3 regions of the Indioceanicola profundi genome follow, and region 3 is predicted to be linked to each of the others. Evidence: predicted binding sites of a transcription regulator. Region 3 holds the regulator's gene; each other region holds the start of a gene.
What was found. The regulator PhoB, encoded in region 3, activates phosphate uptake and scavenging genes when phosphate is short. The targets are predictions, from matches to a motif close to TNTCATAAAACTGTCA.
Positions count from the first base shown of each region.

Region 1 (9,831 bases), on a different replicon from region 3:
CGAAATGCACCATAGGCGCACCACATCATGGAGAAGTTCGCCCCTTTCAACGTGCTGCTGACCATCTCGGACCATGCTCTTGGCGTGATAACAGACAGTTGAGCAACAAGATCAGGATTGCATGATGCCGGTCGTGGCAGAGCTATGCCTGCGAGGGCTGTACCCCCGCAGGCTGTGGCAATGATAACTTACGGCAATGGTGCCGCCCCGCTCGCCTGATCGACGCCGATCAAATTGACTGTCTCATTCAGTACTGCTGGCGGAGACAAATTCGCCTTCATCTCGAAGGCAAACGCCAGCAACTGGGTGAACTGGGTTGCGGCAAAGTTGTTGTCGCTCACGAGTATGAGGCTCTGGCGTCCATCCTCCAGCCTTGGCCCGAGTGTCATGCCCTCGATGTTATCGAGGGGCAGGCCGAGGTCCGAGAAGTCGAATACCAGTTCCTTGCTCACCTGCTGCGGCGGGGTTTCGAGGTCTGCGAGGCTCTCTATCCCGGAAATGTCGTCCGCTCCCGCCGTGCTGACCTGATAAAGGCGGATGCTGTTGCCTTGCCCCGTGCTGAAGGAGCGTTCCAGGGCCAGCAGGGTTCCCTTATCATCCAGGGCCAGGATTTCGACCAGCCCGTTGGTCGCGAACGAACCGTCCGGTTCAGGCGCAGCAAGCACCGGGTCTGTGGTGTAGAGATACTCGGCCGCCACCTTGCCGGTCGTCGCGTCGTACCGAACGATGCGGGACGGGCTGCCCTCCTCCAGGCTGGCGGCGGGCCCATCCTGGGCAAGGGCATTCTCCGTCGCCGTATAGAGCGAACGCTCATTCGGGCTCAGAGCAAGGCTCTCGAACGCCAGATTGTGCCGGACACCGGCCGAACCGTCTTTTCCTGGCACAAATTTTTCCGGCACCGCAAGCGTGGCGAACTGCCGTCCATCCAGAGAAAACTCATTCACAAAGGGCGCGACCTGCTGCTGCGCATTCCCTTCAGAGGCGATGTAGAAGGTGCCGCGCCCGCTCAGCGCCAGCCCTTCCGGGTCCACTGTGGCCTCGGGGAAGGCCTGCCCGTCCGCATTGAGAAGCCGGGTGACCGAAGTGAAGGCGACATCGTCATTGGCAAATGCGCCGCTCTCCAGATCCAGTGTCAACCCGTAAAGGCGCGGCTCGCCGGTTGCTCCTCCGCCACTGTCGGACAGAGCGAAGAACCGATCGCTTCCCGGTTGCCAGGCCAGGGCAGAGAGGCCGCCAATCTCGGTTCCCTCATACTGTGTGCCTGTTCCAAGGAAAGCAGCACCCAGGAACTCCAGATTCTCGACCCCAGCGACGTCGGGGCTGTTGGCGCCATGCGCCAGTTTGAGATCGGCATAGACCAGCCGATGGTCCGACGCGTCCAGCAAATCCGCTCCCGGCTCGCCGGGGGCTGGCCAGTAGACACCGCCATCCAGATACTGGAACCCATCCCGGGACGGCAAAACATAATCCACCCGCAGATTGCCTAGCGGTTCACCGAAATCCGCCGTATCGAGTGCAGGGTTGCCCAGATGCCCGCGGTTGACAGCATCGTCTGCGTCAACGATGCCGCCTTTGCTGTCAGGCTGATGGGAAACGTCGATGGCGGGATTGCCCAGCAATTGCTGCACCGCTCCCGGCACGCTGTCGCCATCAACCGGATCGGCATTGTAATCACCGAGGATAACAAAGCGGGCATTCGGCTCCAGCCCGCCGAACTTGCCCTGATCGTCGTAGATATAGCCGCCATCATAGGACGTGACGTAGTCGTCCCAGAACCTGATCTCATCGTGGTTCCGCCGCCCGTTGCGGTCTTCCGGGCCATCGAAGGTGGGCGGGGTCGGGTGGGCTGCCAGGATATGCACGACCTCCCCATCCACCTCGACCGGCAGGTCCACATGGTTCTTGGAGGAGAGCCGCAGCAGCGCCAGCTCCTCCTCCGAATAGAAATCCCCTTCCGCTGCCGTATCCGGATTGTCGGGCAGCAGCGCGCCCGGCATATCCTTCCAGAGGAACTCCTGAAATGTGCGCACCTGGCTGTCCAGGATCGGGTGCTTGGAGAAGACAGCGAAGGCATACTGACCTTCGAATTCGCCGAAGCCTTGGGCGTCATTCGGCCCGCCCACGGACCCGCTGTTGTCCAAATCCATGCCCGACGGCAGGCCCGTATTGCTGGGCGCCACATAGATATAGGGAAATTCCACCGGCGCCTGGCCGTTCTGACCGACCTCCAGGTAATTGTCCCGGAACAGATCGGCGGCCTTGCCCTCCGCATCGTAGTCGAACTCGTTCAGCAGGACGATGTCGGGATTGGTGCGTTGGATGACCTCGGCAACCTTCCTGGCCTGCATGTCGTCCGGCGCGGAGAGATCATCGATCAGCTCTCCCGCAGCCGCACGGTTCAGCGAGGCATTGTAGGTGGCGACCCGTATCTCCGGCCCCGTCCCTGTCACATCATCAACCACCTCTCGGGCCATGCCGGGATGGTCCGTGAAGATGCCGTCCACGCCGAGATCAAGCAACAGGTCCAACTGCTCGGGCAGCGTCAATGCCGTTCCATCGGCCTCAAGCGCCAGGAAGCTTTCCTCGGCCCGCAGCGTGTAGGGGTGCACCAGAAGGCCGGCCTCGTGGGCGTCCTGCACCAGCGGGCGAACCTCCCCGGTCAGCCGCGACGTCACCTCCGCCTGACCGTCGCCATTGGCATCCACGGGCGTGTTCAGCGGCGCACGGAGAAGGAAGCTTTCGATCCAGGGGCCGACGCCTTCGGCATAGCTGCCGGCGATCTGCTTCAGAACCTCCGGCGTAACCAGGTTCCCATAGTCCGTCTGCCGGTCAATGGCGAAGGGCAGCCCCTTGTAAAGGGAGGGATCGGCCCCCTGGCTGGCATTGTCCGGGGTGAAGTGGAACGCCACATCGTAGGGAATGGAAAAGCCGCCGCCCGCTTCGTTGATGGAGGTGCGGTCCACATCGCCCAGGAGCTGGACCAGCGGCAGGTCGATCCCGGCCGACGGCATGATGGTGTTCTGCAGCTCCAGCAGATTGGCAATCTCGAAGGACTGAAGGAACGTACGGGAGGGGTCGGTGAACCCCTGTTCGGTCAGGATCTCGATCACGCCGCGGCCAAGATTGACATCGATCGCCGCACCGCCTTCGATCTGGTCCAGCTCGCCATTGCCGTTGACGTCCTCACCCCTGTCCAGCTTGCCGTCCTGGTTCGTATCCTCGTCCTGGTGCCGGCCTTCCAGGGCAAAATAGGTCGGGTGCTTGGTTTCCGTGTAGAGGCCGATCTTGCGGCCCGTTTCCGCTTCGACCTGCTGCACCAGCCGGACCACCTCCTCATAGGTCGGTATCTCGACCTGGTCATTATAGGCCGCGTTCTCCGGCCGCACCTCCGGGATGCGTTCCCGGGCCCGCAGCTCCTTGATTTCGGCCAGCGTGAAATCCTCGCTGAACCAACCGGCATAGGTGTCGCCGTCGATGACCTTGATGCTGAGCCGGTCGGCGAAATCGGGCTTTCCATCGCCGTCACCGTCATAGTGGGCGACGTTCGTTGTTTCCTGGATGATGTCCGGCTTTCCGTCCGGCCCGAAGACAATCCTGCCCTCCTCATCCGTCCGGACCTGGGCCAACAGGTTCTCATGGCGGGCGATCAGCACCCCGTCCCGCGTCGGAACCAGATCCGCCTCGATGAAGTCGGCGCCCATCTCAATGGCGAGCCGGTAGGCTTCAAGAGTGTGCTCCGGGCGGGCGCCGCTGGCGCCGCGGTGCCCGATGACAATGGGGGATTCCTGACCAAAGGTGTCTTCGCTTCGCATGTCTGTCGTACTCCTCGTTTCACCGTGATCCGGCGGACCAAGAAACGGGGTCGACGGGCATTTCCCGCCCATGCGGCCCGGCGCGGAGGTCTCAAAGTGGAGAGTTCGGCTTGGATGCTCTGCAATGCCTGCCATACGGCGCAGACCGCCAGAGAATGGGCTGATCAATCATTGCTGACCACCGGGGTGCTTGTCCGTCATTGCAAAACAAAATATGTGAGAGCCGGTCTTTTTAAAAATCATCTTTGACTGTTTGAGATTTACATTTTCCGCTCTCAAACCAATACATGACGCGCTGATATTGCGCTGTTTCACAGGGCCTGTCAGGGGCGGGCGGATCACCCGCCCCTGAACGCTGCAGGATTGCTGACTGGACTTACTTCCAGTCCTTATCCGACCGGCGCCCGATCCTACCGCCGATCTGCCCGCCATCATTGCGGCGGACCACCACGACGGACGGCTTGGGGAAATCCCGATCCGGCCAGTTGCTGACCTGATCCGGACCCAAGAGGGCTCCGCCCTCGCCCGGATGCTGTACAGCGAAGAGGAAGGAGTCGCCATCCTCGGTCAGGAGCGGTCCGCTCAGCTCCGCTCCCTTCGGCCCTACGGCGAAGCGGAGGGCGACAACCGGATGGTCAGGCGGGGTGTGCGCCTGCACGGCAATGATCTGATCGTTGCAGGGGAACACGTCCGGATTGCCATCGGTGGTGAGCCAGAGATTGAAGCCCTCATCGATCGTCATGTTGTCAGGGCAGGCAAAGCGGCTGCCATCAAAGGTGCCCTGCACATCCACATTCTGCGGTTCGCCATCCTCCGGATTGGCGAAGGACGGGTTCTGCGGATCGCCCGCCAGCAGGAAGATGCGCCACCGGAAGCTGGTTGCCGCGTTGTCGCCGCCATCCTCGCTGATCTCGATGATGTGGCCGGCGGGGTTGGGCGCGCGGGGGTTGGCGGCATTGGTCACGCGGATATTGGGCCGGGAGCCCGGCGGCGGGGGCGTCGTGCTGCCGCCATCGTCGGTGCGTTGCGTGTTGTTGGTCAGATTTACATAGACCATGCCGTTGCCGCGCAGCTCATCGTCCTTGAGGGCTTCAATGTCTTCCGGCCGGTCCATCGGCGTGGCTTGCACCGCATCGCCGGCGCGCCGCGCATTGATCAGCACCTCTGCCTGGGAGGGGAAGCGCGGCGCCGCGGCGTTTCCGTCCGCATCCATATAGGTGGCATTGCGCAGGATGGGCCCGGTATCCGGGTGGTCCAGATCAAGCGCCAGCCACTGGCCGGTGCCGTCCTCGTTGAAGCGCGCGGCATAGAGCGTGCCGGCGTCGAGCAGGTCACGATTGGCGGCGCCGCGCGGATTCGTCGGGTCGAACCGGCCGCTGGACACGAACTTGTAGACATACTCGAAGCGGCTGTCATCGCCGCTATAGGCCACGACCTGTTCATCCAGGGCGCGGACCACCTGGCATCCCTCATGCTTGAAGCGGCCAAGGGCGGTTCGCTTCTTCGGGATGTCCTGGGGATTGTACGGGTCGACCTCGACCACCCAGCCGAAGCGGTAGGGCTCATGGATGCCCTCCGGCGTGGAGACATCGAATCGCGGGTCGTACAGCTCCCACCGCCGGCCGGTCATGCCTTCCGAGATGGTGTAGTCGGTGTGGTCGGACAGGATGATCGGATCGGTGATCTGGCTGCGGTTCGCGAAATACTGGTCGATATTCTCTTCGCAGGACAGGTAGGTTCCCCAGGGCGTGCGGCCGCCGGCACAATTGTTCAAGGTGCCGCGCACCACTGTCCCGGTCGGATCGGCCGGCGTCACCAGGCGCGGGTTCCCGGCGGCCGGCCCGGTCAGCAGATACTCGCTGGTCGCCGTGAGGCGGCGGTTATAGGGGCTACGGTTGCTGTACACCCAATTGCGGCCGCGGAGATTCATCTGGACCAGCGAGATGCCATGCGCCGCCCACTCGGTTTCCACATGGTTCCGGGTCGGCACGGCGTCCGGATCGCTGCCGTCCGGATAGTCCGGGAACATCAGGCGCCCGTCCGTGTACTCATGGTTCACGGCCAGGATGTAGGAGGCCGTGCGCCTCCGGATACGCCGCAGGGGAAATCCCATCACCATGTCGCAATTGAAGCCGAAGCGCAGGGCCTGGTCCCGACCGGACTGGTTCTCAAGATCAAAGGGCTCGACATACTCGAACAAGGGATCGCCCCAGCGGATCAGGACCCTGGAATAGTAATCCTGGGGCACCGTGATCACGTCCTCGGTCGTCTCTCCGACGGGCTGGAAGGTCAAGGGCAGCCGGTCCGGGTTGAGCTTCCGGGGAAGGTTTTCAGCGAGCGCGCTTTCCCCGGCCAGAAGTGAAGCGGCGCCGCCAGCGGCGACCGTCAGAACGGGAAGACTTGCCACCCCGCGCAGCAGAACGCGGCGATCGATTTCCGCGGCCAGCTTTGTGGCAAATGTGCTGCTCTCCTGCAGGCCGCGACCGGCGAAATCAGGACGGTCCAACCCTTCCTGCGGCTGTTCGGCATTGGCCGCATCGGCGGCTTTGTCGCGGAAGCTCTGATAGGTGTCCATGAACGGCTCCTGCCCAGAAATTCATGGGTTCATCTACTGAGCGGCCGAAGACATCTATGTTACAGTGAGTTGAAAAGCCAATGACTACTACAAATAGGCGCCGTCCTCTCCTCAATTTTGGAATGCACCCTTGCGCGCGAGCACGTGTAACGTCACGCGATCCCGCGATCGCAATTCTTGGCTCACATGCGGCCCGAAATACTCATTAGCGTGTGGGATTAGGCGCAAGTATTTATGGCATTTGCCCCACTACGGTGCATGCGCGGTTTTGGGCCATTGTGCCAGATGGGTTGTTGACATGCGATTTATGGGTGGCCGATATTTGTGTGTCCTCGCGCAGACTCAGCAAGAAGGCCGCGCCGGAGCTGGAAGCTATCAGGGTTAGTCTCCTAACGTCCCATGTATTTGCCGTTGGTTTATGTATCTATTTTACGCACGCCTCGTTCTTACGACAGATCCACTGCTACGCTTCTGTCGGTCAATAGCATGGGGCTTGGATTGTTCGTTCCACCACCGAACCCGATGCTGTGGGATGGACAGAAGTTGAGGATGCTTCTTATCGCCAACCCTTGAGTAAGAAGAAACAGGGAGGAGCACATGGATCCATTCGGCAATCAAATGAGCCGCCGGACGATATTCCGCTCTGCGGCTGCCGCTTTCGCCCTCGCTACAGTGATGTTGATATCCCAAGGTGCAGATGCCAGGAAAGGGAAGGATGACAATAAAGGCGGGCGGGAGGACTGGGCCGCAACCTGGATTGCGTCTGCGCACGGCACCTACCCGACCGGAACAGCTGTTAACCAGCCCGATCTCACATTCGCATTTGGGCTGCCTGAAGTTGGCGCCAATGATCAGACCTTCCGCTTGATCGTGCGCCCTAATATCTGGAGCGACCGGTTCCGTTTGCGCTTTACAAACAAGTTTGGCGACCGTCCGGTAACATTCGACGGCATCTATCTCGGCCTACATGAGAGTGGTGGTGCCGTAGTCGAAGGCACGAACCAGCGCGTCACCTTCGGCGGGAAGCGGAGCGTCACCCTCCAGCCTGGTGAAATCATCTATAGCGACCCAATTCACCAGGACTATGCCGATCTTCGCGATGACGAGATCCTTCAAGGGCGCAAGCTGGCCGTGAGCTTCCACGCGGTGGGAACGACCGGCCCCATGACGTGGCACTCGAAAGCCGTGCAGACCTCCTATGTCAGTCCCCCGGGCTCTGGATCGCACGGCCACGACGAGACGGCCCTTCCATTCCCTTACACCACGACCTCCTGGTACTTCTTAGATGGCGTAGACGCCTTGGCCTCTGCCGACACCAAGGTTCTCGTGGCCCTTGGCGACTCCATCACCGACGGAACGGGTTCGACCTTGAACGGGGACGACCGCTATCCGGACTTCCTCTCGCGCCGTGTTCGCGAGGTCTACGGCGATAAGGTCTCGGTAGTAAATGCTGGCGTCGGCGGGAATCGCATTCTCACCGATAGCCCTGCCGGCGGTCCGGCTGCTCTCGAACGCTTGGATGAGGATGTCTTCAGCCATTCCGGTGTTTCCGCCGTGATCTGGCTCGAAGGCACCAACGACCTTGGCAACGGGGCCGTCGCCGAAGAGATCATCGCCGGCATTCGCGATGGAGTGCGCCGCATGCGGGCCGAAGGTCTGAAAGTGATCCAGGCCACGGTAACCTCGACTTTAGGAGCAGCAAACGCGGGCTACGGCACCCCGGAAACCGATGCTCAGCGTAAGGCGGTCAATGAGTTCATCCGTACCGCAGATATTTTCGATAGCGTCGCAGATTTCGACGCCGTTACGACGGATCCCGCGACCGGCGAATTGCTTCCGCAGTACCAGCCCAACAGCACGACGGCTGTGATCGACAAAATTCATCCCAACCGCCCTGGCTATCTTGCCATGTCCGAGGCAGTGGATATTCGTATCCTTGCGCCGAAACGGCATGCCTACAAAGACTAGGCGTATGACTGCGTGGCTGGAGTCCGGAGCAGGAGACTGCTCTGGACTTTTTGTTAGCCTGAAACCTGTTCCACCGGGCGAACGTACCCCGATACGGTGAGCGTGACGTCCAACTGGCCATCTGCTTGGGAAGCCCGCCGACGTGGCGGGCGGGAACTGACGATCACCGCATCGACGAAGAGATAGGGCGTTGCTGCTTCCAGCTCGTAGAGGAGATCGCGGAAGCCCTCAATGTCAATCGCCAGCTGCGCTTCCATCGTGATCCGCCGGAAGCTGCTTTCCTCAACGGCATTGAGCATCTGCGTGCTGCGCAGGTCCCCACCCATTTCAGTTACGGCATTCCGGATAAGATCCTGCATCTCGGCCGACGCGATTGACTCATTGCTGGCGTCGAGGAACCCGCCGAGGCCAGCTTGGCTTTCTTTTGCCCGTTCAAGATCGGCCCGCAGCTTCTCGAGCTTGTTTGCCGATGCGCGGCTACGCGCAATAGCAGCATGCATACGCTCCGTCTGCGCCACATTCTCTGTATATGATTTCAGCGCTGGTTCGATCGCCGCGCTCCAAATCAGCGAGACGAACGCGATCAGGATGGACACGGCAAGAAGCCGGCGCAGGCCAGGCGATACGTTGTGCATCATGGCGCTGCTCCATCGATTCGGGCCGACAGGCTGAAACGCTCCCGCTCGGCTTTCGTATCTAGCATCACCGGCGCCCGGAAAGCCGTTTCACGGAAAAGGCTAGAGCCCTCGAGGGTCCCCACCAAACCGGATGCCGAGCGGGCATAGCCGCTAACCCGGATTTCGTCGCTGGCGATTTCGAGTTCGGTAAGCCAAGCGTCGTCTGGAATCAGTCGTGTGATCTCCAGCAGGATATCGGATGCCATCGGCTTTGCATTCTTCAGCCTCACAAGATAACCCGCTTCGACGCGCAACGCTTCGAGCTTCTGTGAGACATCCGCAACGGCTTCGGCCGTGGCCCGAACTTCTGCGAACTCCCGTTCGGCTGCCGCGGCCGCCCTCTTCGCCTCCCGGATTGGAATGGTGAGTGCTGTCATCGCGAGTATGGCTGCGAGGCCGCCCAGTACAAGCGTTAAGCGGTCCCGGGCCTTTCCGCTCCGGTCGGCGATGCTTGGTACTTCGAGCTGATCCGCGCCTTGGCCTTTCGTCCGAGCGATCTCGATACGCTTGGGCGTGATGCCCATCGTCGCGACCCGCTGGATTGCGGCATCCGCGAGGCTGCGCAGAACCAGCGTAAGTTCCACCGTAAGAATGTGGTTGGTCGGGTCTCGGTTCACGATTTTCGAGGCCGTATAGACCTGTTCCGGCCGGAACGGCGTCTGTCGATCCATCTCGAAATCGATGACCTCCTGCAGGTTAGTTTCCGCTGCAATCGGGAGCTGTATCGTCGTCCGGAGCGCAGATGACGCAGGCAGCTGCAGATGCGCCGCGCATTCGCGTTCTGGATTCAGCTGTACGA
Region 1 is NZ_CP030128.1:247,861-257,691, reverse strand. It holds gene DOL89_RS25200 (esterase-like activity of phytase family protein) at 189-3,812, opposite strand; gene DOL89_RS22420 (PhoX family protein) at 4,189-6,387, opposite strand; gene DOL89_RS22415 (GDSL-type esterase/lipase family protein) at 6,985-8,355, shown strand; gene gspM (type II secretion system protein GspM) at 8,409-8,993, opposite strand; gene DOL89_RS22405 (PilN domain-containing protein) at 8,990-9,831, opposite strand, start outside.
Region 1: DOL89_RS22420 (PhoX family protein) is a predicted target of PhoB. The motif match lies at 6,447-6,462, and genes of this name have one in related genera.

Region 2 (9,831 bases), 310 kb from region 3:
GGGAAGCCTGTTACAGATGCCGCACGGAAGCAGTTTCCGACTGTGCGCCGCCTCACCCATAGTACAGTCTGGGCGCACGATCTGGCAGGTGTTGCAATGACGGAGCGCGCTCCCTCCTCGATCCGACTGGCAGGCCTGGAAGATGCGCCTGCTCTGTTCGGTCTGCACAAGGATTGTGTCCGCACCCTGTGCGCCGATGCCTACTCCCCGCTGCACATCGACAGATGGTTCGAGGAGCGGACGCCCGACATCTACGCCCCCTGGCTGAAAGCCGGAAGGATTTGGCTGGCCGAGACCGGGGGAGAGATGGCCGGCTTCACCGGCGCTGTCGCTGGCGAAATCACATTGCTTTTCGTCCGGCCCGATCTGGCCGGGCGCGGGCTCGGCCGGCTGCTGTTCGAATTCGCATTGATGCGGGCAGCGGAGGATTTCGACGGCCCGATCACCGTGGTCGCCACGTTGAACGCCGTACCCTTCTACCAGCGCCACGGATTCCTAGCCGAGAAGGAAACCTTCTTCGAGCGTGGTGGGCTGCGCTACCCCGTGGTCAGGACGCGGCGCTGCCTTGCCGAAGCGGCGCCCCGGTAACGGAGCACCGGGCAAACGAAAAGGGCGGTGGTTTCCCACCGCCCTTCCGTACCGCTCGGCAAAGCGCCGGGATGTCCCGCCGCTTACTCGGCCGCCTGCTTCTCGGAAGCGAGGCCGCGCAGCACGTACTGCAGGATGCCGCCGTGCTTGTAGTAGTCGACCTCGTCCAGCGTGTCGATGCGGCAGAGCAGGTCCACCGTCTCCTTCGACCCGTTGGCGCGGGTAATGGTCATCTTTAGGTTCATGCGCGGCTTCAGCCCGGCTTCCACACCCTCGATGTCGAAGGTCTCGGTGCCGTCCAGCTTCAGGCTCTGGCGGGTCACGCCGGCCTGGAACTGCAGGGGCAGAACGCCCATGCCCACCAGGTTGGAGCGGTGGATGCGCTCGAAGCTCTCCGCCACCACGGCCTTCACGCCCAACAGGCGGGTGCCCTTGGCCGCCCAGTCGCGCGACGATCCGGTGCCGTACTCCGCACCGGCGATCACCACCAGCGGGGTGCCGTCGGCCTGGTACCGCATGGCGGCGTCAAAGATCGGCATGACCTCACCGGTCGGGATGTACTTGGTCACCCCGCCTTCGACGCCCGGCACCATCTCGTTCTTGATGCGGATGTTGGCGAAGGTGCCGCGCATCATGACTTCGTGGTTGCCGCGGCGGGCGCCGTAGCTGTTGAAGTCCTCCGGACGCACCTGATAGCTCAGCAGGTATTCACCCGCCGGGCTGGACTTCTTGATGCTGCCGGCCGGGCTGATGTGGTCGGTGGTGATGCTGTCGCCCAGCAGCGCCAGGGCGCGCGCACCCTTCACGTCGCTGACGGCGTCGGGGGTCATGGTGATGCCCTCGAACAGCGGCGGCCGCTTCACATAGGTGGAGTTGTCCTGCCACTTGTAGGTCTGACCCTCCGCCGTCTCGATGGTGCGCCACTGCTCGGGCCCCTCGAAGACGTTGGCGTAGCGGGACTTGAACATCTCCGGCGTCAGATACTGCCGGATGGTGTCCTCGATCTCCTTGTTGCTCGGCCAGATGTCCCGCAGATAGACGGGCTGGCCGTCGCTGCCGGTGCCGAGCGGCTCGCGGGTCAGGTCCATGTGCATGGAGCCGGCCAGCGCATAGGCCACCACCAGCGGCGGGGAGGCCAGGTAGTTGGCGCGGACCTGCGGGTTGACGCGGCCTTCGAAGTTGCGGTTGCCGGACAGCACGCTGGCGACGGTCAGCTTGCCCTCGTCCACCGCCTCGGCGACGGGCTCCGGCAGCGGGCCGGAGTTGCCGATGCAGGTCGTGCAGCCATAGCCGGTCAGATAGAAGCCGACCTCGTTCAGGTACTGCTGCAGGCCCGACGCCTCCAGATAGTCCGTCACCACCTGGGAGCCGGGGGCGAGGGAGGTCTTCACCCAGGGCTTCCGGGTCAGGCCGCGCTCACGCGCCTTCTTCGCCACCAGACCGGCGGCGACCAGGACGGAGGGGTTGGAGGTGTTGGTGCAGCTCGTGATGGCCGCGATCACCACATGGCCGTGGTCGACCGTGTAGTCGGCCCCTTTCACCGGGGTCGGCTGGCTGGTCGGCCGGCCGGCCACGTCGGTGGCCAGGAACTTCGCGAAGTCGCCGGCGGCGGTGGAGAGCTGCACGCGGTCCTGCGGGCGCTTCGGGCCGGCCAGCGAGGACTCGACGGTGGAGAGGTCCAGCTCCAGCGAGTCGGTGAAGACCGGATCGGCGGCGCCCGGCTCCAGCCACATGCCCTGGGCCTTGGCATAGGCCTCGACCAGCTTCACCCGCTCCGGATCGCGGCCGGTGAACGCCAGGAAGCGGATCGTCTCGGCATCGATCGGGAAGATGCCGCAGGTGGCGCCGTATTCCGGAGCCATGTTGCCGATGGTGGCGCGGTCGGCCAGCGTCAGGTTCTGCACGCCGGGGCCGTAGAACTCCACGAACTTGCCGACCACCTTCTTGGCGCGCAGCATCTGCGTCACGGTCAGCACCAGGTCGGTGGCGGTCGCACCTTCCTTCAGCTTGCCGGTCAGCTTGAAGCCGACAACCTCGGGGATCAGCATGGAGACCGGCTGGCCCAGCATGGCCGCCTCGGCCTCGATGCCGCCGACCCCCCAGCCCAGGACGGCCATGCCGTTGACCATGGTGGTGTGGCTGTCGGTGCCGACCAGCGTGTCCGGATAGGCCACGGTGGCGCCGTGCTGGTCACGGTCAGTCCAGACGGTCTGGGCCAGATACTCCAGGTTCACCTGGTGGCAGATGCCGGTGCCCGGCGGAACGACGCGGAAATTGTCGAAGGCCTTCTGGCCCCAGCGCAGGAACGCATAGCGCTCGCCGTTGCGCTGGAACTCCAGCTCCACATTCTCCTCGAACGCCTTGGGCGTGCCGAAGGCGTCCACCATCACCGAGTGGTCGATGACCAGATCGCAGGCGGAGAGCGGATTGATCTTGGTCGGATCGCCCTTCAGGTCGGCCATGGCCTCGCGCATCGCGGCCAGATCGCAGACCGCCGGCACGCCGGTGAAGTCCTGCATCAGCACGCGCGCCGGGCGATAGGCGATCTCGCGGTCGGACTTGCGGTTCTTCAGCCACTCGGCAACGGCCTTGACGTCGTCGACGGTCACCGTGCGCCCGTCCTCGAAGCGCAGCAGGTTCTCCAGCAGCACCTTCATGGAGAAAGGCAGGCGCGACACGTCGCCCAGCGTCTTCTCCGCTTCCGGGATGCTGAAGTAATCGTAGCTCTTGCCGGCGACCTCGAGGGTGCGGCGCGTTTTCAGGCTGTCTTGGCCGGTGATCGTGGACACGGGGACTCCTCCATCGGGGTCGGATCGTCACCTGGGACCGGCTTGATGCCCGTCGTTGGCCCGGCTCCAGCGTCCGGGGCGCGGGCAGTGCGCCGGGGTGGCATTTCGGGGCGTGGTTTAGCGCGTTTTCCGGGCGGGATCAAATGCGGCGCGGGCATGGCCGCGCGGTAAGCCTTCGGCGGCGCAGCACGCTGGTCCGGATGAACCTCGCTGCATTGCAATAATCCTTTCGACCTAGAAGCATGCGGATGCCTGCCCGATAGCCCGACCCGGCGGTCATGGCCGCCTGTATCCGGCCCATACTCCACAACCCGCGCCGAAGAGATTTGCGACTCAGAAACTTGCGCCTGATGGCGGGATTCGCTGCTTCCGTTGCGCCCGCGCGAAGGTGGTCGCTAATAATCTCTCTTTGATGGGGCCGCGGTTGACAGCACCGTTTTTTTCACAGAAACGTCATGCCCGGCCGAGCGGGTTGCGCCCTGGGCATGGCTCGTTTGTGCGGAACGCCAGGGCGCGGGTTGGAGGGAATCCTTCGAATGTTGTCTTATGCTGTCCGGCGCCTGCTGGAAGCGATCCCCACATTGTTGGTGATCGTCGCCCTGGCGTTTTTCCTGATGCATGCCGCTCCCGGCGGCCCGTTCGACAGCGAGCGGGTGCTGCCGCCGGAGATCGAGGCCAACCTGAAGGCCGCCTACAACCTGGACAAGCCGGTCTGGCAACAGTTCCTGATCTATCTCGGGAACGCGGTGCAGGGTGATTTCGGCCCCTCCTTCACTTATAAGGACTTCACGGTCAGCGAGTTGCTCGGCACCGGGCTTCCCGTGTCCATGCGCCTTGGCCTGACCGCCATCCTGCTGGCGGTGATCGTGGGCTGCACCATGGGCATCATCGCTTCCATGCGTCAGAACACGGCGGCCGACTATACGGTGATGGGCTTCGCCATGGTCGGCATCACCATCCCGAACTTCGTGATGGCGCCGCTTCTGACCCTGATCTTCGGCATCTATCTGGGCCTGCTGCCGGTGGCCGGCTGGGGCGGCGGGTCGATCCAGAACATGATCCTGCCGGTGATCGCGCTGGCCCTGCCCCAGATCGCCATCATCAGCCGCCTGACCCGCGGCGGCATGATCGAGGTGCTGCGCAGCAACTTCGTCCGCACCGCCCATGCCAAGGGCCTGCCGGAACGGCTGATCATCTGGCGGCACACGATGCGCGCCGCACTGCTGCCCGTCGTCTCGTATCTCGGCCCGGCCATCGCCGGCCTGGTCACCGGCTCCGTGGTGATCGAGCAGATCTTCGGCCTGCCCGGCATCGGCCGCTACTTCATCCAGGGCGCCATCAACCGCGACTATACGCTGGTGATGGGCACGGTGATCACCTACGGCTCGCTCATCGTGATCATGAACCTGCTCGTGGACCTGATCTACGGGCTGCTCGATCCGCGCGTCCGCTACGACTGACAGGTTGGACCCTCCAATGGTGCATCAGATCACCGGGGGCGCGGACCGCTCCCAGCTCATCGAAAAGGCCTCCGAGGAGGTCCAGGGCCGTTCGCTCTGGGACGATGCCCGCCGTCGCCTCTTCGCCAACAAGATGGCCGTCGCCAGCATGATCGTGCTGGGCATCATCGCGCTGATGGCGATCTTCGCCGACGCGCTGAGCCCGCACGATTACGACGCGGTCTACTGGGAAGCCATTGGCATCCCGCCGACTTTCGAGAACAGCCACTGGTTCGGCACCGACGCCAACGGCCGCGACCTGTTCATCCGCACGCTCTACGGCGCGCGGGTGTCGCTGATGGTGGGCATCGTGACCACCTTCGTGGCGCTGATCATCGGCGTGACCTACGGCGCAATCGCAGGATATGTGGGCGGTCGGGTCGATGCGATCATGATGCGCATCGTGGACGTCATCTACTCCATGCCGCTGATGTTCTTCGTCATTATCCTGGTGGTGGTGTTCGGGCGGAACATCCTGCTGGTCTTCGCCGCCATCGGCTGCGTCGAGTGGCTGACCATGGCGCGCATCGTGCGCGGCCAGACCCTGTCGGTGAAGCGCAAGGAGTTCATCGAGGCGGCGCGGGCGGCCGGCGTGTCCAACGGCGCCATCATCCGCCGCCACGTCATCCCCAACGTCATCGGCCCGGTCATCGTCTTCATGACCCTGCTGGTGCCGGTGGTGATCCTGGTGGAAAGCTTCCTGTCCTTCCTGGGCCTGGGCGTGCAGGAGCCGATGACGAGCTGGGGGGTTCTAATCTCCGAGGGTGCGGCCCAGATGGAGAATGCGCCCTGGATGCTGATCTTCCCGGCAGTCTTCCTGGCCGTGACGCTGTTCTGCTTCAACTTCATCGGTGACGGTCTGCGCGACGCGCTGGACCCGAAAGACCGGTGACCGGGAGGACGTATCAGGACATGACCCCAGTTATCGAAGTCCGCGACCTCCGCGTCCGGTTTTCCACCCCCGACGGCGAGGTTTCGGCCGTCAACGGCGTTTCCTTCGACGTGAATGAGAGCGAGTGCGTCGGCATCGTCGGCGAGTCCGGCTCCGGCAAGAGCCAGCTCTTCATGGCCATCATGGGCCTGCTGGCTAAGAACGGCAAAGCCACCGGTTCCGCCAAGTTCCGCGGGACCGAGCTGATCGGCATGCCGGTTGCCAAGCTGAACAAGATCCGTGGCGAGAAGATCGCCATGATCTTCCAGGACAGCATGACCAGCCTGACGCCGCATCTGAAGATCGGCCGTCAGATGACCGAAGTGCTGATCGAGCACAAGGCCATGTCCGAGGCCGATGCTCGCAAGCGCGCGCTGGAAATGCTGGACCTGGTCCGCATTCCGGAGGCCGCCCGCCGCCTGAACCAGTATCCGCATGAGCTGTCGGGCGGCATGCGCCAGCGCATCATGATCGCCATGGCGCTGCTGTGCGAGCCGGACATGCTGATCGCGGACGAGCCGACCACCGCGCTGGACGTGACCGTGCAGGCCCAGATCCTGGACCTGATGGCCGATCTGAAGCGGGTCACCAAGGCCGCCATTGTGCTGATCACCCACGATCTCGGCACCGTGGCCGGTCTCTGCGACCGGGTGCAGGTGATGTATGGCGGCCGGTTCATGGAGACCGGCGACGTCCGGCAGATCTTCTACACGCCGCGGCACCCCTACACCGCCGGCCTGCTGCGCTCCATGCCGCGCCTGACTGAGGACCGCCGGGACACGCTGTACGCCATTCCGGGCCAGCCGCCGAACCTCCAGCGCCTGCCCTCCGGCTGCCCCTTCCAGGAGCGTTGCGAGTTCGTGCACCAGCGCTGCGTGGATGAGCTGCCGATCCTGCGCGAGGTGGGCGGCGGCCAGACCAAGGCCTGCCATCTGGAAAGCCTGGAGAACCCGGTGACCGATCCCGCCGCCCCGTCCGTGCCGGTGCGGGAACTGGCAGGGTTCGTCGAAGGCCGTCAGTCGAAGACCGCGTGATGGGACACATGAGCACCGAACTGCTGCGCGTTGAGGACCTGAAGGTCCATTTCCCCATCCGCACCGGCGGAGTCGTCTTTGGCAAGTTCACCCCGCTGAAGGCCGTGGACGGCGTCTCCTTCACCCTGATGGCGGGCGAGACGCTGGGCATCGTCGGCGAGTCCGGCTGTGGCAAGTCCACGCTGGGCCGCGGCATCCTGAGCCTGATCAAGCCGACTGACGGCAAGGTCGTGTTCATGGGGTCCGAGCTGACCAGCGTGGCGGCGGAGACGCTGCGCCGGCACCGGGCGGACATGCAGATCGTCTTCCAGGACCCGCTGGCCAGCCTGAACCCGCGCATGACGGTGGGCGACATCATCGCCGAGCCGCTGACCGTGTTCGAGCCCAAGCTGACCGGGGAGCAGCGCAAGGCCAAGGTCAAGGACATCATGTCCAAGGTCGGCCTGCTGCCGCAGATGATCAACCGCTACCCGCACGAGTTCAGCGGCGGACAATGCCAGCGCATCGGCATCGCCCGGGCGATGATCCTGAACCCGAAGCTTGTGGTCTGCGACGAGCCGGTGTCGGCGCTGGACGTGTCGATCCAGGCGCAGATCGTGAACCTGCTGATGCAGTTGCAGGAGGAGTTCAACCTCTCCCTCCTCTTCATCAGCCACGACCTCTCCGTGGTGCGCCATGTCAGCCACCGGGTGATGGTGCTGTATCTGGGCAAGGTGATGGAGATCGCCGACCGCGACGCCATCTACGCCCAGCCGCTGCACCCTTACACCCAGGCCCTGATCAGCGCCGTGCCGGTGCCCGACCCGGATCTGGAGAAGAACAAGCAGCGCATCGTTCTGGGCGGCGACCTCCCCTCCCCCATGAACCCGCCGTCGGGCTGCGTCTTCCGTACCCGCTGCCCTCGCGCCACGGACATCTGCGCCCAGGTGGTCCCGCCGCTGGAGGAGAAGGCTCCCGGCCATCAGGCCGCCTGCCACCATTGGGGCCCGCCGGGCGCCCGGCAGGCGTAAAGGCCGGGGTTCCTGTGGAATGGAAAAGGGCGGTGCCGGTGGTGCCGCCCTTTCTGTTTTGGCCCCGACCGTTGCGCAGGTCGGTGCGAGGCAAAGCCGAGGGTCGACACCTGCCATGCCCTCCGGTCCAGGAACCCTGCCCACCCAAGGTCGTTGCGAATTAACGACTTCGAATGCAGGAGATTTCCCATGTCCGGGTACGGCAGATTTGCGGCGATGATCGCCACCTCGACCGTGGTGATGCTGGGGCTGATGTACCTCAACACCTATTCCATCGAACATGTCCGCTGGAGCGAGACGCGGCTGTACATGGCATTGGTGATGGGAGCCGCAATGGCGGTCATCATGCTTTCCTACATGCTGCACATGTACAAGAACCGGACCGCCAATATCGGCATCTTCGCAGGCAGCATCCTGGTGTTCGCCGTGGCCCTCTGGCTGGTGCGCAGCCAGGAGACGGTACAGGATGTGGCCTATATGAAGGCGATGATCCCGCACCATTCCATCGCGATCATGACCAGCGAAAGAGCCGAAATCACCGACCCCCGCGTCCGCGCCCTGGCGGATGAGATCATCGAAGCCCAGAAGCGGGAGATTGCCGAGATGGAGGCTTTGATCGCCGAGCTGGAAGCCGCGGGACGATCATGATGATGAGAGGCCGGGGCATTCGGCCGAAAGGGCCGTGATGAGGCAGACCGGTGGAGTCGGCGGCGAAAGCTGGAAGCTGTCGAGCCTCGCTTCGCTCAATCCGAGCTACGGGCCTGTGCCCTCAATAATGCGGCGGCGGCCGGTCGTCGGCCGGAGAAGGTCGCCAGGACTCCAGCTCGCGGACGCGCTCGGTCAGCAGGCGCACGCGTTCGGTGAGGAGGTCGACGGCGCGGCCCTGGGTGGCCACGACATCGGACAGCTCCTCAATGGTCCGCTCCTGGTGGGCCAGACGGATTTCCAGATCGGTGAGGCGGGCGGAATCGTCGCTCATGGCAGGGCCTGCGAACCGCTGAATGGGAAAGACCGGCGGATCACTGGACCCGGCGGACCTTCAGGATGAGCTTGGACCCGGCGCGCGTCAGCTTGTAGCTGCCCAGAATGGCGGGCTTGATCACCACGGTGTCGCCGGCTTTGAGCTGGAACTGCTTGCTTTCCCGCTGTGCCCAGACCTGACCATTGTCCAGGGTGATGAGCAGGCGACTGGGCTGGTCCGGCACGGTGCCGAGCTTGGCAACCTTGGCGGTCAGCTCTTCCGGCTCCTCCCCCTCTCCGCTGCCGCGGGTCCGGGCAAGCTGTTCGGCACCGAAACCCTTGGCCGCTACCTCCGCAGACTCGGCTTCCGCACGGGCCTGCGGAAGCTGCTCCGCCCCGAAGCGTTCGGCCGGAGCCGCGGCTACGGCGGGCGGCGTGGGAGCCGCGGGCGGACGCGCCGCCTGCACCGAAGGAGCAGCGCCGCGCAGGGCGGGCACGGTGCGGTCGAAGCAGGCCAGCCGCTCCGCCGCATCCGCAACGCCGGTGCAGGCCAGCACCGCATCGGCCGGAGCCGCCTGGGCTACCGGGGCAGTAAGGAGAAGCGCCGACAGCAGGGCCGCCGGAAGGATCAGGGTCACGGCTGCGCGGCGCATGGGCAAGGTCCTCAGTCGACCAGTTCGATCGAGTAGTTCTCGATCACCGTGTTGGCCAGGAGCTTGCGGCACATGGCGTCGATGGTGGCGGTAGCCGCCTCCCGGTCGGTCTCGTCGATCTCCAGCTCGATCAGCTTGCCCTGCCGGACCTCTCCGACCGAGAGGAACCCCAGCGTGTGCAGGGCATGGCCGATGGCCTTACCCTGGGGATCGAGGACGCCGTTCTTCAGCGTGACGGTGACTCTGGCTTTCATCGGTCCTGTTCCCGCGTTACTGGACGAGCTTGGGCGGGGCGTGGTCGCCGGGGCCGGCCTCGGGCAGGATGCCGAGACGGCGGGCCACTTCCTGATAGGCCTCGGCCACATTG
Region 2 is NZ_CP030126.1:2,292,325-2,302,155, forward strand. It holds gene DOL89_RS10945 (GNAT family N-acetyltransferase) at 97-588, shown strand; gene acnA (aconitate hydratase AcnA) at 672-3,377, opposite strand; gene oppB (oligopeptide ABC transporter permease OppB) at 3,914-4,837, shown strand; gene DOL89_RS10960 (ABC transporter permease subunit) at 4,854-5,768, shown strand; gene DOL89_RS10965 (ABC transporter ATP-binding protein) at 5,789-6,841, shown strand; gene DOL89_RS10970 (ABC transporter ATP-binding protein) at 6,850-7,851, shown strand; gene DOL89_RS10975 (DUF305 domain-containing protein) at 8,041-8,499, shown strand; gene DOL89_RS10980 (SlyX family protein) at 8,621-8,830, opposite strand; gene DOL89_RS10985 (hypothetical protein) at 8,871-9,464, opposite strand; gene purS (phosphoribosylformylglycinamidine synthase subunit PurS) at 9,476-9,718, opposite strand; gene purC (phosphoribosylaminoimidazolesuccinocarboxamide synthase) at 9,735-9,831, opposite strand, start outside.
Region 2: oppB (oligopeptide ABC transporter permease OppB) is a predicted target of PhoB. The motif match lies at 3,818-3,833, and genes of this name have one in related genera.

Region 3 (9,831 bases):
CTCATCGGTCAGGATGACGTGCGTGGCCCCGCCGCGCACCGCATCCTCCGCCTCCTGGCGGACACGGCGCAGCCCGTCGCGCAGCGCGTCCGGCCCCGCATTCGGGTCGAAGGTGCAGTCGATCTCCGCCGCCGTCTCGCCCATGTATTTGCGCATGGCGCGGAACTCGGCGGTGGTCAGCACCGGGCTCTCGAGCTGGAGCAGCCGGGTCTGGTTCGCATCCTCGTCCAGGATGTTGCCCAGATTGCCCAGCCGGGTCTTCAGGCTCATCACCCGCTTCTCGCGCAGCGAGTCGATGGGCGGATTGGTGACTTGGCTGAAGTTCTGGCGGAAGAAATGGTGCAGGCCTCGGTACTTGTCGGACAGCACCGCGATGGGGCTGTCGTCGCCCATGCTGCCCACGGCCTCCTTCGCATCCTCCACGGTGGGATGCAGGATGCTCTCCAGATCCTCCATGGTGATGCCGTAGGCGATCTGACGGCGGCGCAGCTCCTCGCGCGACAGCTCCGCCGGTTCGGCCGGAGCCGCCTTCACCAGATCGTCCAGGACGGTGATGTTCTTGATCCAGCTGCCATAAGGCCGCTGGGCGGCAAGCTGGTCCTTGATCTCGCGGTCGTGATACAGGCGGCCCTCCGCCAGGTCGACGCAGATCATCTGGCCGGGGCCGAGGCGGCCCTTCTCCACCACGCTGGGCTCGTCCACCTTCACCATGCCGGTTTCGGAGCCGCCGATCAGCAGGCCATCGCCGGTGATGACATAGCGCATCGGGCGCAGACCGTTGCGGTCCAGCCCGCCGACAACCCAGCGGCCGTCATACATGGCCAGCGCCGCCGGCCCGTCCCACGGCTCCATCACCGCGTTGGCGTAGCTGTACAGGTCCTGATGGGCCTTGGGCATGGTGGGATTGGCGGCCCAGGCCTCCGGCACCAGCATGGTCTTCACCATGGGGGCGGAGCGGCCGGCGCGCACCATCAGCTCGAATACCGCGTCCAGGGCCGCGCTGTCGGAGGAGCCGACCGGGATAACCGGCTTCACATCCTCGATATGGGACCCGAAGATCTCATGATCCATCCGGGTCTCGTGCGCCTTCATCCAGTTGGTGTTGCCGCGCAGCGTGTTGATCTCGCCATTGTGGGCGAGGGTGCGGAAGGGCTGGGCCAGCCACCAGGTCGGGAAGGTGTTGGTGGAGTAGCGCTGGTGATAGATGGCGAAATTGCTCTCGAACCGCTCATCCAGCAGGTCCGGATAGAAGCTGGTGAGCTGCTCCGCCAGGAACATGCCCTTGTAGATGATCGAGCGGCAGGACAGGGAGCAGATATAGAAGTCGTTGATCTGCTCACCCCGTACCGCCTTCTCGATCCGGCGGCGGATGACGTAGAGGTCGCGCTCGAGCTGGTCCTCGGCAACGTTCTTCGGATTGCCGACCATGATCTGCTCGATCTCCGGCCGGGTGGCGTTCGCCTTCTCGCCGATGACGCCGATATTGATCGGCACCTGACGCCAGCCGAAGATGGTGTAGCCCCACTTCAGGATCTCGGTCTCGACGATGGAGCGGCAGCGCTCCTGCGCCTCCAGGTCGGTGCGCGGCAGGAACACCTGCCCGACGGCGATCAGCCCGTCCGGTGCCGGATGGCCGGTGCGGACCACATGCTCATGGAAGAAGGCCTGCGGCACCTGCACATGGATGCCGGCGCCGTCGCCGGTCTTGCCGTCGGCGTCCACCGCCCCGCGGTGCCAGAGGGCGCGCAGGGCCTCGATGGCCTTTTCCACCACGGCGCGGCGGGGCTTGCCGTCCAGCGCGGCGACGAAGCCGACGCCGCAGCTGTCGACCTCGTCCGCGGGATTGTAGGCATGCTCCGCCTCGAGCTTCGCGGCATTGGCCTTCCAGTCGCGGATGAAGGCTTCGCCGTCAAGCACCGGGGGGTTGGCGGGGATCGTGCGGTCGGTCATGGGTGCCCCCTTCGACTCAGGCAAGCGTGGCGGGATCGAACGGCACGGGCGTGCCGACGTCGTCGGTGATTTTGATGTGGCCCGGTTGGGCGGCGAACCGCTCCATCCAGCGGCATATGGCGGGGAAACGGTCCAGTTCGAACCCGCCTTCCTCGGCAACATGGGTGTAGGCGTACAGCGCGATATCGGCGATGGAGCAGCGATCCCCCACCAGCCAGTCGCGCATCAGCAGATGCGTTTCCATCTGGCGCAGCGCGGCATAGCCCTGCTCCCGCTTCAGCACCAGCGCATGCACCCGTTCCGGCGTCATCTCGAACCGGTGGGTGATCCAGAAGCGGGCGGTAGCGACATTGGGCTCGTGGCTGTACTGCTCCCAGAACAGCCATTGCAGCACCGCCGCCTTGTCCCGCCGGTTGTCCGGCCAGAAGGGCGAGCCCTCCGCGATCCAGCGCAGGATGGCATTGCTCTCCGCCAGATAATCGTCCTTCTCCAGCCGTAGCAATGGGATGCGGCCGTTCGGATTGAGGGACAGGAACTCCGGAATCCGGCTCTCCCCCTTGTCGATATCCACCTCCACGCGCTCGAACGGCATGCCGAGCTGCGTCAGCAGCCAGCGGCACTTGTACCCGTTCCCGGAGGAGAGATTGTCGTAGAGGCGGAGCATGGGGAGGTCTCCCGTAGGTCGGATCGAGCGTGGCGATGATCCGACAAGCCGTTTCCATTCTGGACCGCTGTGTCGGATCGGCGCCTTCGGCCCGATCCGACCTACGGCGCCTTACTCCGCCGCCACGGCCACCGGCCTTTCCACCGCGGCCTGGCTGGTCTGGATGAAGCGGTGAATGCCCTCGGCGGCGTCGCGGCCGTCCTTGATGCCCCAGACCACCAGGCTGGCCCCGCGCACGATGTCGCCGGCGGCGAAGACGCCGTCCAGGTTGGTCATCATGGTGCGGTGGTTGATCTGGACGGTGCCCCAGCGGCTGACCTTCAGGGACTTGTCGCCGAACAGGCCGGGCATGTCCTCCGGATCGAAGCCGAGCGCCTTGATCACCAGATCGGCCTCCATCGTGAAGGCGGAGCCTTCGATAGGCATCGGGGTCTGGCGGCCGGTGGCGTCGGCAACGCCCATATGCATCTTATGGGCGCGGACATGGGTGACGCGGGCGTCGCCCAGGAAGGCCTCGGGGGCCGCCTGCCAGACGAACTCCGCACCCTCCTCCTCCGCATGCGCCACCTCGCGCTGGGAGCCGGGCATGTTGGCGCGGTTGCGGCGGTAGAGGCACTTCACGGACTTCGCACCCTGGCGGATCGCCGTGCGGACGCAGTCCATGGCCGTGTCGCCGCCGCCGATGACGACGACATTCTTTCCGGCGGCGTTCAGCGTGCCGTTCTCGTAATCCACCACCGTGTCGCCAAGGCCGACCCGATTGCTGGCGGTCAGATAGTCCAGCGCCGGCACGATGCCGTCCAGCCCGGCTCCGGGACCTTCCAGGTCGCGCGCCTTGTAGACGCCGGTGGCGATCAGCACGGCGTCATGGCGCAGCCGCAGTTCGGTCAGCGTGGCGTTCCGGCCGACCTCGAAGCCGAGATGGAAGCGGATGCCGCTCTTCTCCATGTTCTGCCAGCGGCGCAGCACGACTTCCTTCTCCAGCTTGAAGCCGGGGATGCCGTAGATCAGCAGCCCGCCGGGCCGGTCGTAGCGGTCGTAGACATGGACCTCGTAGCCCTTCTTGCGGAGCTGCTCCGCCGCGGCGAGGCCGGCCGGGCCGGCGCCGACGATGCCGACGGATTGCGGGCGCTCACGGGTCGGTTGGATCGGCTTCACCCAGCCCATGTCCCAGGCGGTGTCGGTGATGTACTTCTCCACCGAGCCGATGGTGACCGCGCCGTGGGTGGACTGCTCGATGGTGCAGTTCCCCTCGCACAGCCGGTCCTGCGGGCAGATGCGGCCGCAGATTTCCGGGAAGTTGTTGGTGGCCTGCGAGACCTCGTAGGCCTCCTCCAGCCGCCCCTCCGCGACCAGCTTCAGCCAGTCGGGGATGTTGTTGGAAACGGGGCAGTGCACTTGGCAGAAGGGCACGCCGCACTGGGAGCAGCGGCCGGCCTGTTCCTGCGCGCTCTGGTCGCTGAATCGGGCGTAGATTTCTTGGAAGTCCTGGGCGCGCAGCTCCGCCTTCCGCTTATCGGGCATGCGCTGCCCGGTATGCACGAACCCAAGCATCTTCGTCTGCGCCATCTCTCAACTCCCGCCGATCGGACCCTTGGCCGGCAGCCCACGAACAAGGCTTTCCGGCGCTTCACAGCCAGAAGTCCATATAAATCCCGCAGAGCCCCGCATCCAGCATTTTTTTGCCGATAGGTCAGCCATGTTGACCAATCACGGCGCATGACTGTGTTGCGCCAGCCTCAGCATCACGGGCAAAATCCGCCGAGATGCAGCAAATAGGTCCGATCCGGACCTTAATGCACCTAGGCAGTTGTTTTAACTGAAAAATGGCATCTGAATGACATCTTCATGATATGGGCAACTCACGATCTCATACCGCGTTGCACATACTCGCCAGCCTGACGCCCGGCCTGCTATAAGGCCCGCCAGACAAACACGCCCTCAGCCGCCGGACCCGCGCCCATGGATGCAGCAAGCCAGTACCTCAACGCCGTCATCCTGGGCGTTCTGGAGGGGCTGACGGAATTCATCCCCGTCTCCTCCACCGGACACCTGATCCTGCTGGCGAACCTGCTGGGGTTCGAGGGGCAGGCAGAGGATGTGTTCAAGGTGGTGATCCAGCTCGGCGCCGTGCTGGCCGTGCTGATCGTCTATTTCGGCAAGCTCTGGAAGGTGCTGGTGGGCCTGCCCTTCGACAATGGCGCCCGCCGCTTCGCCGCCGCCGTGATCCTGGCCTTCCTGCCGGCCGCCGCGCTGGGGGCCACGCTGCACGGCTTCATCAAGGGGGTGCTGTTCAACCCGGTCATCGTCTGCGTGGCGCTGGTGGTCGGCGGCATCCTGATCCTGATCGCCGAACGGGCCGTCCCCCAACCCCGCCATTATTATGTGGAGGAGTTCCCGGTCGGGCTGAGCCTGCGCATCGGGCTGTTCCAGTGTCTGGCGCTGATCCCCGGCGTGTCGCGTTCGGGCGCCAGCATCATCGGGGCGCTGATGATGGGCGTCGACCGGCGCGCCGCCGCGGAGTTCAGCTTCTTCGTCGCCATCCCCACCATGCTGGGGGCCGCCACCTACGATATCTACAAGAACCGCGACGTGTTGACCTTCGACGGGGTCGGGATGATCGCCGTCGGCTTCGCCGTTGCGTTCCTTTCGGCGCTGCTGGTGGTGAAGAGCCTCGTCGCCTTCGTCGGCAAGTACGGCTTCACCCCTTTCGCCTGGTACCGCATCGCCCTCGGCACGCTGGGTCTGGCGTTCTTCCTGCTCTGACCGGCTGCGCCGTGGTCTATTTCAGCACATAGCGGACGAAGGGATCGCGCCCCCCGGCAACCTTGTCATACAGGGCGCGGGCGGTCTTGTTGTCCTCGTTCGTGTGCCAGTAGACGTGCCGCCAGCCCTGGGCGCGCGCCAGGGCCTGGAGCCGCTGGATCATGGCCCGACCGATGCCCTTGCCGCGGAAGACGGAATCGGTGAACAGATCCTCCAGATAGCAGACCGGAGCCAAGCTCCACGTGTTCTCATGGAGGACATAGTTGCACAGCCCGACGCCCCTTCCGTCCGGCCCCCGCGCGATCAGCCCGTGCACCGGCGATTCCGGGTCCAGGATGCGGGTCCAGGTGCCGGCGGTCACAGCCTCCGGCAGGTCCACTTGGTAGAAAGCGCAATAGCCGGCCCAGAGCCGCCGCCATTCGGCTTCGTCGGCAGCCGTTACGGGGGCGATGGTGATATCGGCGTCCATGTCATGTCCCCTCTTCCTGGCTCTTGGCCCTTCCAGGCCGCAGAGCCTTGGATACCGCAGGCGGAGCACCCCCGTCATCCCGCCCCCGCAGCGCAGGCGCCCATCCCTTTCGGAAGGGGTAAGCCGGTGCGGGACTCCACCTTCGGATGGAAGGGGCCGGCGGGCGCTTCCCTTTCTCGATTCGCTGTGGCACACGGGAGTTAACCGGTGACCGCGGCTGTTGCACCGATTCCCGGTCAGCATAGGCTCTTGGATGCGCACACTTCACCATCATCCCCTGTCGCCCTTCTCCCGCAAAGTCCGCGTGGCCCTGGCCGAAAAGCGCCTGGAGTTCACGGCGGAGATGGTGAAACCGTGGGAGCGGCAGGAGGAGTTCCTGATGCTGAATCCCGCCGGCGAGGTGCCGGTGCTGGTGGAGGAGGACGGGCTGGTGGTGGCCCATCACCTCGCCATCTGCGAATATCTGGAGGACGCCTATCCGGACAGCAGTCTGCTGGGCCGGGACGTGGCCGTGCGGGCGGAGGTGCGGCGTCTTTCCGCTTGGTTCGACGTCAAGTTCGGGGCCGAGGTGACGGACAATCTGGTGGGCGAGAAGCTGTACAAGCGCCTGTCCGGCCAGGGGCAGCCCTACCCCCAGGCCATCCGCGCCGGCCATGCCAACATCCATTACCACCTGGATTATATCGCCTGGCTGTCGGAACGGCGGACTTGGCTGGCGGGGGATGATTTCTCCCTGGCCGACATCGCGGCGGCGGCTCAGCTCTCCACCATCGATTATATGGGCGACGTGCCCTGGGACGAGCATCCGGAGGCGAAGAGCTGGTACGCGCGGGTGAAGAGCCGCCCGGCCTTCCGCTCGCTGCTGGCCGACAATGTGCCCGGCGTGGTTCCGCCGAAGCACTATGCCGACCTGGATTTCTGAAGCCGCCCTTTCGATCGGGTTCCGCCCCGGCTCCGTCGCATTTCCGCCGCCTTCCGCGGCTCTACTCCCGGTCAGCACGAGGCGCCGACAACGGAGGAACGAATGCGTCGCCATAGTCTCACCCTTCCCGCCCTGGCCCTTGCCGCCGGGCTTGCCCTCGCAGCACCCGCCAAGGCCCAGGTGGTGATTCCGCCGCAGCCCTTCGTGGACATGATCTCTCTGAACCTGTCCGCCGAGGATTGGGTCCGGTCGGAGACGGCGCTGGTCACCCTGATCGTGGACGCTGCCGGCAGCGGCACGGATGCGGCCAACCTCCGCGCCGAGATCGTCAAGGCCGCCCAGGGTGTCACCAGCGAGGGGGAGTGGCGCATCGTACGGATGGACCGCATGCATGACGATGCCGGGCTTGAGCGTTGGCAGGCGGAAATCCAGGCGCGCCTGCCGGAGCCGCAGTTGGCGGGCCTGGGCGACAAGACCAAGAAGGTCAGCCGGCCGGGTCTGCAGCTCCGCGTCGGCGGCATCGCCTTCGACCCCACCCTGGCGGAGGTCGAGGCCGCGAAGAGCAAGCTGCGCGCGGACATCTACGCCAAGGTGAATGAGGAGCTGAAGCGCCTGAACGGAGCCTTCCCCGACCGGCAGTTCCGCGTCGCCAATATCGACTTCTTCGAGCACGAGAGTCACCCGCCCCAGCCCTATGCCGCCGATCGTATGATGGTCGCGGAGTCCAAGGCCAGCGTCCAGGGCGGGGTTCAGGACAAGCTGAAGCTCAGCGCCCGCGTCTCCATGGGCGCCTTCGCCCTGCCGCCGAAGGAATGAACGGAAAAGGGCGGGGTCATGCCCCGCCCTTCCTGCTTCCTCAGTCCGCGTTGGCGTCCAGCGCGTAGCCGGCCGACCGCACCGTACGGATCAGATCCGGGAACTCGTCCTCGTTCAGCGCCTTGCGCAGGCGGCGGATATGCACGTCCACCGTCCGGGGCTCCACATACACGTCGTGCCCCCAGACGATGTCCAGCAACTGCTCGCGGGAGAACACACGGCCAGGATGCTGCATGAAATGGCGCAGCAGGCGGAACTCGGTCGGTCCCAGATGCACGTCGCGGCCGTCGCGGCGCACCCTGTGGGCCGCCAGATCCATGACCACGTCGGCGAAACGCAGCAGCTCCTCCGACAAGGCTGGGCTGGAGCGGCGCAGCACGGCGCGGATGCGGGCCACCAGCTCCGTCGGGCTGAAAGGCTTGGAGATATAGTCGTCCGCCCCGCTGTTGAGGCCGCGGACCTTGTCCGCCTCTTCCCCCCGCGCGGTCAGCATGATGACGGGAATTTCGCGGGTCTTCGGATTGCGGCGGAGCTGGCGGCAGACCTCCAGACCGCTCATCAAGGGCAGCATCCAGTCCAGCAGGACCAAGTGCGGCGTCTGCTCGTTGGCCAGCAGCAGCGCCTCTTCGCCGTCATTGGCCGCGGCGACGCGGAAACCTTCCTTTTCAAGATTGTACTTCAGCAGGGTGACGAGATCGACCTCGTCCTCCACGATCAGAATCAGCGGCTTGAGGGCGGAGTTCATCTTTTCTTGTCCGTTTCCCGGGTCAAGTCAGTATCGCGGAGAATGGGTCGGGGCAGCACCCGGACGCCGCCCCGGCGGGCAGTCAGTCGGCGATAGGCTCGTTCGGCTCCACCACGGCAAAGCTGGATTCGTCGCCCTTGGGCCGGTCCGCAGTCAGGGGATAGCCCTTGACCAGGAAGTGGATGGTTTCGGCGATGTTGGTGGCGTGGTCGCCCGCCCGCTCCAGGTTCTTGGCGATGAAGAGCAGGTGGGTGCAGGGGGTGATGCTGCGCGGGTCCTCCATCATGTAGGTCAGGACTTCGCGGAACAGGCTGGTATAGAGGTCGTCCAGCTCCTCGTCCCGGTGCCAAGCCGAAATGGCCTTTTCCACATCGCGGTCGATGTAGGCGTCCAGCACGTCCTTCAGCATCTCCTGCACCAGCCGCCCCATGCGCGGAATGGCGGAGATCGGGCGCACCGCCGGAAGCTGGGCCAGCGCGATGGAGCGCTTGGCGATGTTGGCGGCGTAATCGCCGGTCCGCTCCAGATCGGCGGAGATCTTCAGGGAGCCAAGGATCTCGCGCAGGTCGATTCCCATGGGCTGCCGAAGGGCCAGCATCCGCACAGCTTCCTGCTCGATCTGGCGCTCGTAATCATCCAGCCGGGTATCGCCCTGCATGACGCGCCCGGCGAGATCGACGTCGCGGCGCGCCACGGCCTGGACCGCGGCCTCGATCTGCGCTTCCGCCACGCCGCCCATCTGGGTGATGAGATTGGACAGGCGCTGGAGTTCCTGCTCGAAGGCCTTGACGGTATGTTGCGTGGGCATGGAGGCGCTCGCTTGTCTGCGTGTCCTGAAGGCGGGGCGGGAATCCGGCCCCGTTCCGGGGCCGGTCGCAATGCCGGTCAGCCGTAGCGGCCGGTGATGTAGCCCTGGGTGCGCTCATCCCGCGGGTTCGTGAAGATCTCCTCCGTATTCCCCACCTCGACCAGGTCGCCGAGATGGAAGAAGGCGGTGCGCTGGGAGACGCGGGCGGCCTGCTGCATGTTGTGGGTGACGATCACGATGGTGAAGGCCTCCCGCAGCTCGTCGATCAGCTCCTCGATATGGGCGGTGGCGATCGGGTCGAGGGCCGAGCAAGGCTCGTCCATCAGGATCACTTCCGGGCTGACCGCGATGGCGCGGGCGATGCAGAGGCGCTGCTGCTGGCCGCCGGACAGGCCGGTGCCGGGCTCGTGCAGCCGGTCCTTCACCTCGTTCCAGAGGCCGGCCCGCTTCAGCGAGGCCTCAACGATGGCGTCCAGCTCGTCCCGGCGGGTGGCCAGACCGTGCAGCTTGGGACCGTAGATGATGTTCTCGAAGATCGACTTCGGGAACGGATTGGGCTTCTGGAAGACCATGCCGACCCGTGCCCGGAGCTGCACCACGTCCAGCTTGGGGGCGTAGATGTCCTCGTCGTCCAGCGTGATGGTGCCCGTCACCCGGCAGATGTCGATGGTGTCGTTCATCCGGTTCAGGG
Region 3 is NZ_CP030126.1:2,603,370-2,613,200, forward strand. It holds gene gltB (glutamate synthase large subunit) at 1-1,950, opposite strand, end outside; gene DOL89_RS12395 (glutathione S-transferase family protein) at 1,967-2,614, opposite strand; gene DOL89_RS12400 (NAD(P)-dependent oxidoreductase) at 2,726-4,183, opposite strand; gene DOL89_RS12405 (undecaprenyl-diphosphate phosphatase) at 4,577-5,380, shown strand; gene DOL89_RS12410 (GNAT family N-acetyltransferase) at 5,397-5,849, opposite strand; gene fzlA (FtsZ-binding protein FzlA) at 6,103-6,771, shown strand; gene DOL89_RS12420 (hypothetical protein) at 6,874-7,587, shown strand; gene phoB (phosphate regulon transcriptional regulator PhoB) at 7,628-8,332, opposite strand; gene phoU (phosphate signaling complex protein PhoU) at 8,415-9,140, opposite strand; gene pstB (phosphate ABC transporter ATP-binding protein PstB) at 9,218-9,831, opposite strand, start outside.